2 regions of the Kocuria rhizosphaerae genome follow, and region 1 is predicted to be linked to the other one. Evidence: riboswitches for the same ligand, from Rfam matches in the RefSeq annotation. Region 1 holds a riboswitch; the other holds the start of a gene.
The links. A riboswitch is a leader RNA that binds a small molecule or an ion and turns the genes downstream of it on or off. The one in region 1 is predicted to bind S-adenosylmethionine.
Positions count from the first base shown of each region.

Region 2: it holds a riboswitch for S-adenosylmethionine, as region 1 does, so the genes downstream of both, ACH9EU_RS12215 (methylenetetrahydrofolate reductase) here and ACH9EU_RS17730 (MetQ/NlpA family ABC transporter substrate-binding protein) in region 1, are expected to answer to the same signal.

Region 1 covers NZ_JBISWL010000148.1:10,711-14,913, reverse strand. Annotated here, with positions in the region: gene ACH9EU_RS17745 (sodium:solute symporter family transporter) at 1-411, shown strand, start outside; gene ACH9EU_RS17740 (GlsB/YeaQ/YmgE family stress response membrane protein) at 637-906, shown strand; gene dxr (1-deoxy-D-xylulose-5-phosphate reductoisomerase) at 1,025-2,299, shown strand; SAM riboswitch class IV at 2,336-2,454, shown strand; gene ACH9EU_RS17730 (MetQ/NlpA family ABC transporter substrate-binding protein) at 2,555-3,445, shown strand; gene ACH9EU_RS17725 (ATP-binding cassette domain-containing protein) at 3,442-4,203, shown strand, end outside.
Region 2 covers NZ_JBISWL010000106.1:11,881-16,083, forward strand. Annotated here, with positions in the region: gene metE (5-methyltetrahydropteroyltriglutamate--homocysteine S-methyltransferase) at 1-944, opposite strand, end outside; gene ACH9EU_RS12215 (methylenetetrahydrofolate reductase) at 1,026-1,955, opposite strand; SAM riboswitch class I at 2,024-2,128, opposite strand; gene ACH9EU_RS12220 (YqjF family protein) at 2,282-3,025, opposite strand; gene ACH9EU_RS12225 (glutamate synthase-related protein) at 3,095-4,203, shown strand, end outside.

The DNA.
Region 1 (4,203 bases):
GTCTCCATCCTCGGCGGCATCGGCGCGCAGGGGCAGAACGTGGCGTTCCTCGTGGCCCTGGCCTTCGCGGTCGCGGCCTCGGCCAACCTGCCGACCATCCTGTACTCCCTGTACTGGCGGCGGTTCACGACCCGCGGCGCCGTGTGGTCCATGTACGGCGGTCTGCTCATCTCGGTGGGCCTCATCGTCTTCTCCCCGGTGATGTCCGGGGCCGAGACCTCGATGATCCCGACGGCCGACTTCGCGTGGTTCCCGCTGACGAACCCGGGGATCGTCTCGATCCCGGCCTCCTTCCTCCTCGGTTTCATCGGCTCCATGACGGAGCGCCGTCTGGAGGACCCGGTCAAGCAGTCGGAGATGGAGGTGCGTTCCCTCACCGGGATCGGTGCGGAGAAGCCCGTCGCCCACTGACGGCGCCTGATCCCGTCCCACCTGGGACGATCCACGGCCCGCCCGGCGCAACCGCGTCGGGCGGGCCGTTCCGTTCCCGGCGGGGACACACCCGGGTGCACGCCACAGAAAGACAGGGGGCTGACGGAGCAGTAGGGTGGAGACGAAACCGGGCTCAGGGTATTCCTGGGCAACTCTCCGGTTGCCTACAATGAAAGTCCCTCCCGGGACGGATAAGGAGCAATCATGGGAATTCTCGGTTGGATCATCCTCGGCCTCATCGCCGGCGCGATCGCGAAGCTCATCATGCCGGGCAACCAGGGTGGCGGGATCATCGTCACCATGATCCTCGGCATCGTGGGCGCGCTGCTGGGCGGCTTCATCGGATCCGCCCTGTTCGGCGTCGACATCAGCACGTTCTTCTCGCTCTCGACCTGGCTCCTCGCCATCGGCGGCGCGCTGATCGTCCTCTTCATCTGGGGGCTCGTCACCGGCCGCAAGGGCCACGCCCACTGACCGGCGTCCTGGCGGAACCCGAGGCCCCGTCCACCGGCAACGGTGGACGGGGCCTCGGCCTTTGCCGGCGCCGACCGGGGGAGCGGGTACGGGGTGAGCGCTGGGGGATACTGGGACCATGACGTCCCCCGCAGCCCCGACCCGCACCCGCCCGACCCCGGAGCTGCGGGCTCTGGCCGCGGCGGGACCGCGCCGGATCAGTGTCCTCGGCTCCACGGGCTCGATCGGCACCCAGGCCCTCGACGTCGTGCGGGCCGCGGCGGAGCTCGACGGCGCTGCGCCCTTCACGGTGGTCGCCCTGGCCGCGGGCCGGCGGCACCTGCCGCTGCTGGCCGCGCAGGCCGTGTCGACCCGCGCCGGGCTCGTGGCCACGAGCGGGACGGCCGCGGACGCCGCGGAGCTGAGCCGGCTGATCGGCGAGCGGGCCCGGGCGGCCGGGGCCGGAGGCTACCGCCCCGAGATCGAGCACGGGCCGGACGCGGCGTCGACGGCCGCCGCCCACCCCGGGGCGGACCTCGTGCTCAACGGCATCACCGGCTCGATCGGCCTCGCCCCGACGCTGGCCGCCCTGGGCGCGGGGCACAAGCTGGCGCTGGCGAACAAGGAGTCGCTCGTCGCGGGGGGCCCGCTCGTGCGTGCCGCGGCGGCGGCCACGGGCGACCCCGACGCGCTGATCCCGGTGGACTCGGAGCACTCGGCCCTGGCCCAGGCGCTGCGCGGCGGCACCGCCGCCGAGGTCGACCGCCTCGTGCTGACGGCCTCGGGCGGGCCGTTCCGCGGCCGCTCGGGGGCCGAGCTGGCCGCGGTCACCCCGGAGGAGGCCCTGCGCCACCCCACGTGGGACATGGGCCCGATGGTCACGACCAACTCCGCGACCATGGTCAACAAGGCCCTCGAGGTGCTCGAGGCCCATCTGCTCTTCGACGTGCCGCTCGAGCGGATCGACGTGGTGGTCCACCCGCAGTCCGTGGTCCACTCCATGGTCCAGTTCGTCGACGGATCGACCCTGGCCCAGGCCTCGCCGCCGGACATGCGCCTGCCGATCGCCCTCGGCCTCGCGTGGCCGCACCGGGTGCCCGGTGCGGGCCTCCCGTGCGACTGGACCCGGGCCACGGAGTGGACCTTCGAGCCGCTGGACCGGGACGCGTTCCCGGCCGTGGACCTGATCAAGGCGGCGGGGGAGCGCGGCGGCACGTTCCCGGCCGTGTTCAACGCGGCCAACGAGGAGGCGGTGCACGCCTTCCACGCGGGGCGCATCCGCTTCCCGGCGATCGTGGACACCGTCCGGGACGTCCTCGAGCAGCACGACGACGCCGGCCCGCTCGACCTCGAGGCCGTCCTGGACGCCGAGCGGTGGGCACGGCGGCGGGCCCAGGAGGTCCTCGGACGCTGACCGGGAGGGCCCCGCCGCGTGGTAGTGTGTCCGGCGGATGACGAGTCCCAGCGCGAAGCTCTGGCTGGCTGGGCGGCAACCCTCTCCCGTAGTGGGGTGCCCCAGATGACCATCCGGCCACGGTTCGGCGACGCAGCCGGCGGCAAGTACGGTTCGACCGCTCCGCGCCGTCCGGCGCGTCGAGGCCCGTGCCCGACCCGCCGAACCCGGCCGGGACCACCTCCGACACCCTACGGACCTTCCGGAAAGGCAGACATGCGATCGCAGCGCCTCCCCCTCCTCGCCCTGACCACGACCCTCGGCCTGACGCTGACCGCCTGCGGCGGCTCGACCGAGCAGGCCGGTGAGGGCGCCCTCGCCGACGGCAAGGTCAGCATCGGCGTCGTCGGCACCGACCCGACCCACGAGGCCCTCAAGACGCTCGCGGAGGAGCAGGGCATCACCGTCGAGTACGTCGACTTCTCCGACTACAACCAGCCCAACCCCGCCACGGAGTCCGGGGACGTGGACATGACCTGGTTCCAGCACATCCCGTTCCTCGCGGACTACAACAACTCCGCCGGGGGAAGCATCACCCCGATCGGCTCGACCTCGATCTACCCGCTGGGCCTCTACTCGAACGAGTACGACTCCGTGGAGCAGTTCCAGGAGGGGGACGAGATCGCCGTGCCCAACGACGCCGTGAACCTCTCCCGCGCCCTGCTCGTGCTCGAGTCGGCCGGCCTGGTCGAGCTCAAGAACGACACGCTGATCCCCTCGGAGCTCGACGTCGACACCGAGGCCTCGACGGTGCGGGTCACGCCCGTCTCCGCAGAGCAGACCGTGCTCTCGCTCGACTCGGTGGCCGGGTCGATCATCAACAACGACTTCCTCTCGCGGGCGGACATCGACCCGGAGTCGGCGCTGGCCCAGGACGACCCCGAGTCCGAGGGCTCCCGGGTCTACGTCAACCTCTTCACCACCACCGAGGAGCTGGCCGACGACGAGACGCTGAAGCAGGTCGCCGACCTCTACCACGAGCAGCCCGTCGTCGACGCCGAGCTGGAGGAGACCCGTGGCACCGCCGTGCCGCTGCAGCTGGAGCAGGAGGAACTGCGCGAGCTGACCGAGCGGTACCAGCAGGAGCTGAAGGACCAGCAGCAGTGAGCGCGGCGGCCTCCGCCGCGCCGTCGCGCTCCGGCCGCCCGGGCGAGGTCCTCGTCGCCTTCCGCAACGTCTCCAAGGTGTTCCGGACCGGAACGGGCCGTGCGGCGCGCGACGTGGTGGCGGTCGACGACGTCAGCCTGGAGGTGCGCCGCGGCGAGATCTTCGGCGTCATCGGCTACTCCGGGGCCGGCAAGTCCACCCTGGTGCGCCTGATCAACGGCCTCGAGCCGGTCACCAGCGGCTCGCTGACCGTGGGCGGGTTCGAGGTGGCCGGTCGCAGCGAGACGGAGCTGGCTCCGGTCCGCCGGGACATCGGCATGATCTTCCAGCAGTTCAACCTGTTCACCTCCCGCACGGTGGCGGGCAACGTCGAGTACCCGCTCAAGCGGGCGGGGTGGGACAAGGACCGGCGCCGGGCCCGCGTGGCGGAGCTGCTGGAGTTCGTGGGCCTCTCGGCGCACGCGGGCAGCTACCCGGAGCAGCTCTCCGGCGGCCAGAAGCAGCGCGTGGGCATCGCCCGGGCGCTGGCGACCAGCCCCGAGCTGCTCCTGGCCGACGAGTCCACCTCCGCCCTGGACCCGGAGACCACCCAGGAGGTGCTGCAGGTGCTGCAGCGCGCCAACCGGGAGCTGGGCATCACGATCGTGCTCATCACCCACGAGATGGACGTGGTGCGCGCGATCGCGGACCGGGTCGCCGTCATGCAGGGCGGGAAGGTCCTGGAGGACGGGCCGACCGTGGACATCTTCGCGCGGCCC
Region 2 (4,203 bases), on a different contig from region 1:
ACGGCGCCCGCCACGAGCACCGCGGCGTCCTCGCCCCGGAAGAGCTCCAGCTCCTCGGCCGTGGGGAGCGCGCCCTTGACGAGGTCCAGGTGCAGGGCCTCGACGCCCGAGCCGGCCAGGGGCCGCAGCAGCGAGCCCGTCGAGCCGTAGGAGGTGGTGACGAACAGCTGCGGGCGCTCGGCCGCGGCGGCCAGCGTCGTGTAGGCCTCGCGCACGGCCTCGGCCAGCCGGTCGGCGGGGACCGGCTGGTCGGCCACGAGGGCCGGCTCCTCGAGCTGCACCCACTCCGCGCCGGCGGCGTCCAGCGCCGCCAGCAGCTCGGCGTACACCGGGAGCACGTCGCCGAGCCGCTGCAGCGGGTCGAAGCCGGCGGGGGCGTCGTCGTCGGCCTTGGCCAGGAGGAGGAAGGAGACGGGGCCCACGAGGACGGGGCGGACGGTGAACCCGTGCTCGGCGGCGCGGCGCACGTCGGCGACGAGACGCTCGGCGGTGGCACGGAAGGGGGTCCGCGGGCCGATCTCGGGGACGAGGTAGTGGTAGTTGGTGTCGAACCACTTGGTCATCTCCAGCGGCGCCCGGCCGGCGTCGCCGCGGGCCAGCACGAAGCTCGCGTCGAGGTCGAGACGGCCCTCGGCGTCGGCCAGGTCGGCGAAGCGGGAGGGCACCGCGCCCAGTGCCACGGTCGTGTCGAGGACCTGGTCGTAGAGGGCGAACTCGGCCGGCAGGGACGAGTCCTGCGCGCCGAGGCCGAGCTCGACGAGACGCCGGTAGGTGGCCAGCTGCAGCTCGGCGGCGGCCGTCTCCAGCTCCTCGCGGGTCGAGCGCCCGGCCCAGTAGGCCTCGAGGGCCTTCTTCAGCTCGCGGCGGCGGCCGATCCGCGGGTAGCCCGTGATCGTGGCCGCGGGGAAGGCGGGGACGGCGGTCGGGGTGGTGGTCGTGCTCATGGAGGTGCTCCTGACGTGTCGTGGATGGTGGTTCGGGAAGGTCTGTGGTTGCCGCGGCCGGCCGGGTGTCCGCGGGGCGGCTCAGGCCGGCAGCAGCCGGGGGAGCGGGGCGGGCTCGTGGGGCGTGCGCGGCAGGTCCACGCGCTCGAGCAGGTCCAGCACCGCCCGGTGCTCGTTGAACGTGTAGAGGTGCAGGCCGGGGGCGCCGGCGTGGAGTGCGGCGCGGCACAGCTCCGCGGCGAACTCCACGCCGGCCCGGTGCCGCGCGTCGGGTCCGGGGGCGTGCTCGAGGGCGGCCTCCAGCGCCGGGTCCGGGGCCATGCCGGCCAGCCGGCAGAGGTTGCGCAGTCGGCGCACGCCGGTCACCGGCATGATCCCCGGGACGATCGGGATCGTGACCCCGGCGGCCCGGGCGGAGTCCAGCAGCTGCTCGTACTCCTCCGGCCGGAAGTAGACCTGCGTGATCGCGAAGTCCGCGCCGGAGTGCTGCTTCGCCAGGAGCACGTCGACGTCGTGCGCCACGGACGGCGACTCCGGGTGCCGGGTGGGGTACGCGGCCACGCCCACCGCCAGCCGGCCGGCGGCGAGGTGCGCCGTGTGACGCCGCTCCACGTCCCGCACGAGCTCCACGAGGTGGGTCGCGAACGGCAGCTCCCCGCGGAACGCCGCGGGGTCCTCCGGCAGGTCCCCGCGCAGCGCCAGCACGCCGCGGACCCCGCGCCGCACGAGCGAGACGACGACGTCCTCCAGCTCCTCCCGTGTGCTCCCGGCGCAGGTGAGGTGCGCGAGCGGCCGGAGGCAGGTGCGGGCCAGGAGGTGGTCGAGCAGCGCCAGGGAGCGGTCCCGCCGCACGGCGTCCCCGCTGTACGTCACGGAGACGTGGTCGGGACGGGTGGGCTCGAGCGCCTGGATGGTCCGCAGCAGCGTCTCGGCGCTCGCCGCGCAGCGCGGCGGGTAGAGCTCGTAGGACAGGGACGGCGGCGCCGTCCGGCCGCTCGGCGTTCGTGTCACGTGTTCCTCCTGGGTCACCCCGAGGGAGGGCGCCAGCCGTCCCGGAACCGGTCCGGGAGGCTGCGACAGCTCCATCGGTCCTGGCGGGAGCACCGTTCCGTCGCCCCGTGCGGGACGGCGGATGGTTGCTGCGGCGTCGACGAGCCAGGTCTCTCGGCCGCTCTGGATAGATGCAAGGACCATTTCAACGGCTCTCCGGCCCGGCGCCAAGTCGGGGTGCCCAGAAGACGTCCCACGCCGAAGTGTGACGCGCCCCGTGTCACACGGCGCAACACGGCAGCCGTCCGTGGGCTCCCGCCGTGGCGCAGACCCGCGGAGCCCGACGCTCAGGCCGTCCGCAGCACCGACGGCCGTCCGAGCCGGGCCCGCACGCCGGGGGAGAACAGCACCGACTCCGGTGGTCCCTCGACCGTCAGGCCGGCCGCCCGGAGGAGCCCGTCCTCGAGGTGGACCGGTCTCGCCGGGTACAGGGGCCACGGCCTGTGGGCCACGGGCACCCACCACGTCGCCCCGGCCGCCCTGTGGTGGGCTCCGAACCGGGCGGTGAGCTCCAGGGACAGCGGATCCTCTGCACGCCGTGCGAGGTCCGGGCGGACCGAGAAGGACGAACGGGCGCCTCCGCGGCGGCGCTCGACCGCATAGCCGCGGACGGGCGCGGGACCTCCTGTCGCCGCGGCGCGGCACCGCGACCAGACGTAGGGGACGCCGGCGGCGCGGGCGCCCAGCACCACGGGAAGGCGCGGGGCGTCCAGGGACAGGAACACGACGCCGCGCGACCCGTCGGGTCCGCGCGAGTACACGCGCACGTTGACCTCGGCGAAGGAGCCCAGGTGGGGGAGGGGGACGACGGTGCCGAGACGTGTGCGGCGCATGCGGAACCCGATGAGACCGACCCAGGCCGATCCGTCGACCACGTCCACCTCCACCCGTGGCGGCAGGTACGGCGCGACGACGGACGGCGGCAGCCGCCAGTGCAGGAAGACGGCGTCCTCCCAGAGCTGGTCCGCCAGATGGGGCCGGGGCAGGGCGTGGCCCCCGGGCCACGGACCGGCTCCGCCGGTTCGGTGCATGGCGCACACCCTACCGCCGGGTGTGCCGTGGATCACGCCGCTGAGGGCGCCGGCGCTACCATCGTCAGCATGATGCGATTCCTGGTCGTGGCGCTGCTCCTCGCACTCGGGGCCGTGGCGCTCCTGGCCGCCTCGCTCGGCTCCGGCGGCTGGTGGCTGCTGGCCGCGGCGGTGCTGGGCCTGCTGGTGGTGGGCGTGTGGGACGTCGTGCAGAAGGAGCACTCGGTCCTGCGGAACTACCCGGTCCTCGGGCACATGCGCTACTTCATGGAGTCCATCCGCCCCGAGATCCAGCAGTACTTCGTCGAGCGCAACTACGACGGCAAGCCCTTCGACCGCGACACCCGGTCCCTGGTCTACGCCCGGGCGAAGGGGACCATGGGGGACAAGGCCTTCGGGACCGAGCGGGACGTGAACCGGATGGGCTACGAGTACCTCCTGCACTCCACCGCCCCGGTGCCACCCCCGGACGAGGCCCCGCGGGTCCGCATCGGCGGGCCGGGGTGCACGCAGCCCTACGACATGTCCCTGCTGAACATCTCCTCGATGAGCTTCGGCTCACTGTCCCGCAACGCCGTCCTGGCCATGAACAAGGGCGCGGCCCTCGGCGGCTTCGCCCAGGAGACCGGCGAGGGCGGGCTCACGGACTACCACCGGGCCCACCCGGCCGACCTGATCTGGGAGATCGGCTCGGGATACTTCGGCACCCGCAACGACGTCGGCGAGTTCGACCCGGAGGAGTTCCGGGAGAAGTCGCGCCTGCCCGAGGTCAAGGCCGTCACCGTCAAGCTCTCCCAGGGCGCCAAGCCCGGTCTCGGCGGCGTGCTGCCGGGGGCCAAGGTCAGCCCGGAGATCGCCCGGGCCCGCGGGGTGCCCGAGGGCGTGGACTGCATCTCCCCGGCCAGCCACAGCGCCTTCACCACGCCCCGGGAGCTGATGCGCTTCATCGGACGGCTGCGGGAGCTCTCCGGCGGCAAGCCGATCGGCTTCAAGCTGTGCGTGGGGTCCCGGGTGGACGTGCTGGGCATGTGCAAGGCCATGCTGGAGGAGGACGTGGCACCGGACTACATCATCGTGGACGGCAACGAGGGCGGCACGGGGGCGGCGCCCCTGGAGTACCAGGACCACGTGGGCACCCCGCTGACCGAGGGCCTGATGCTGGTGAACAACGCCCTGGT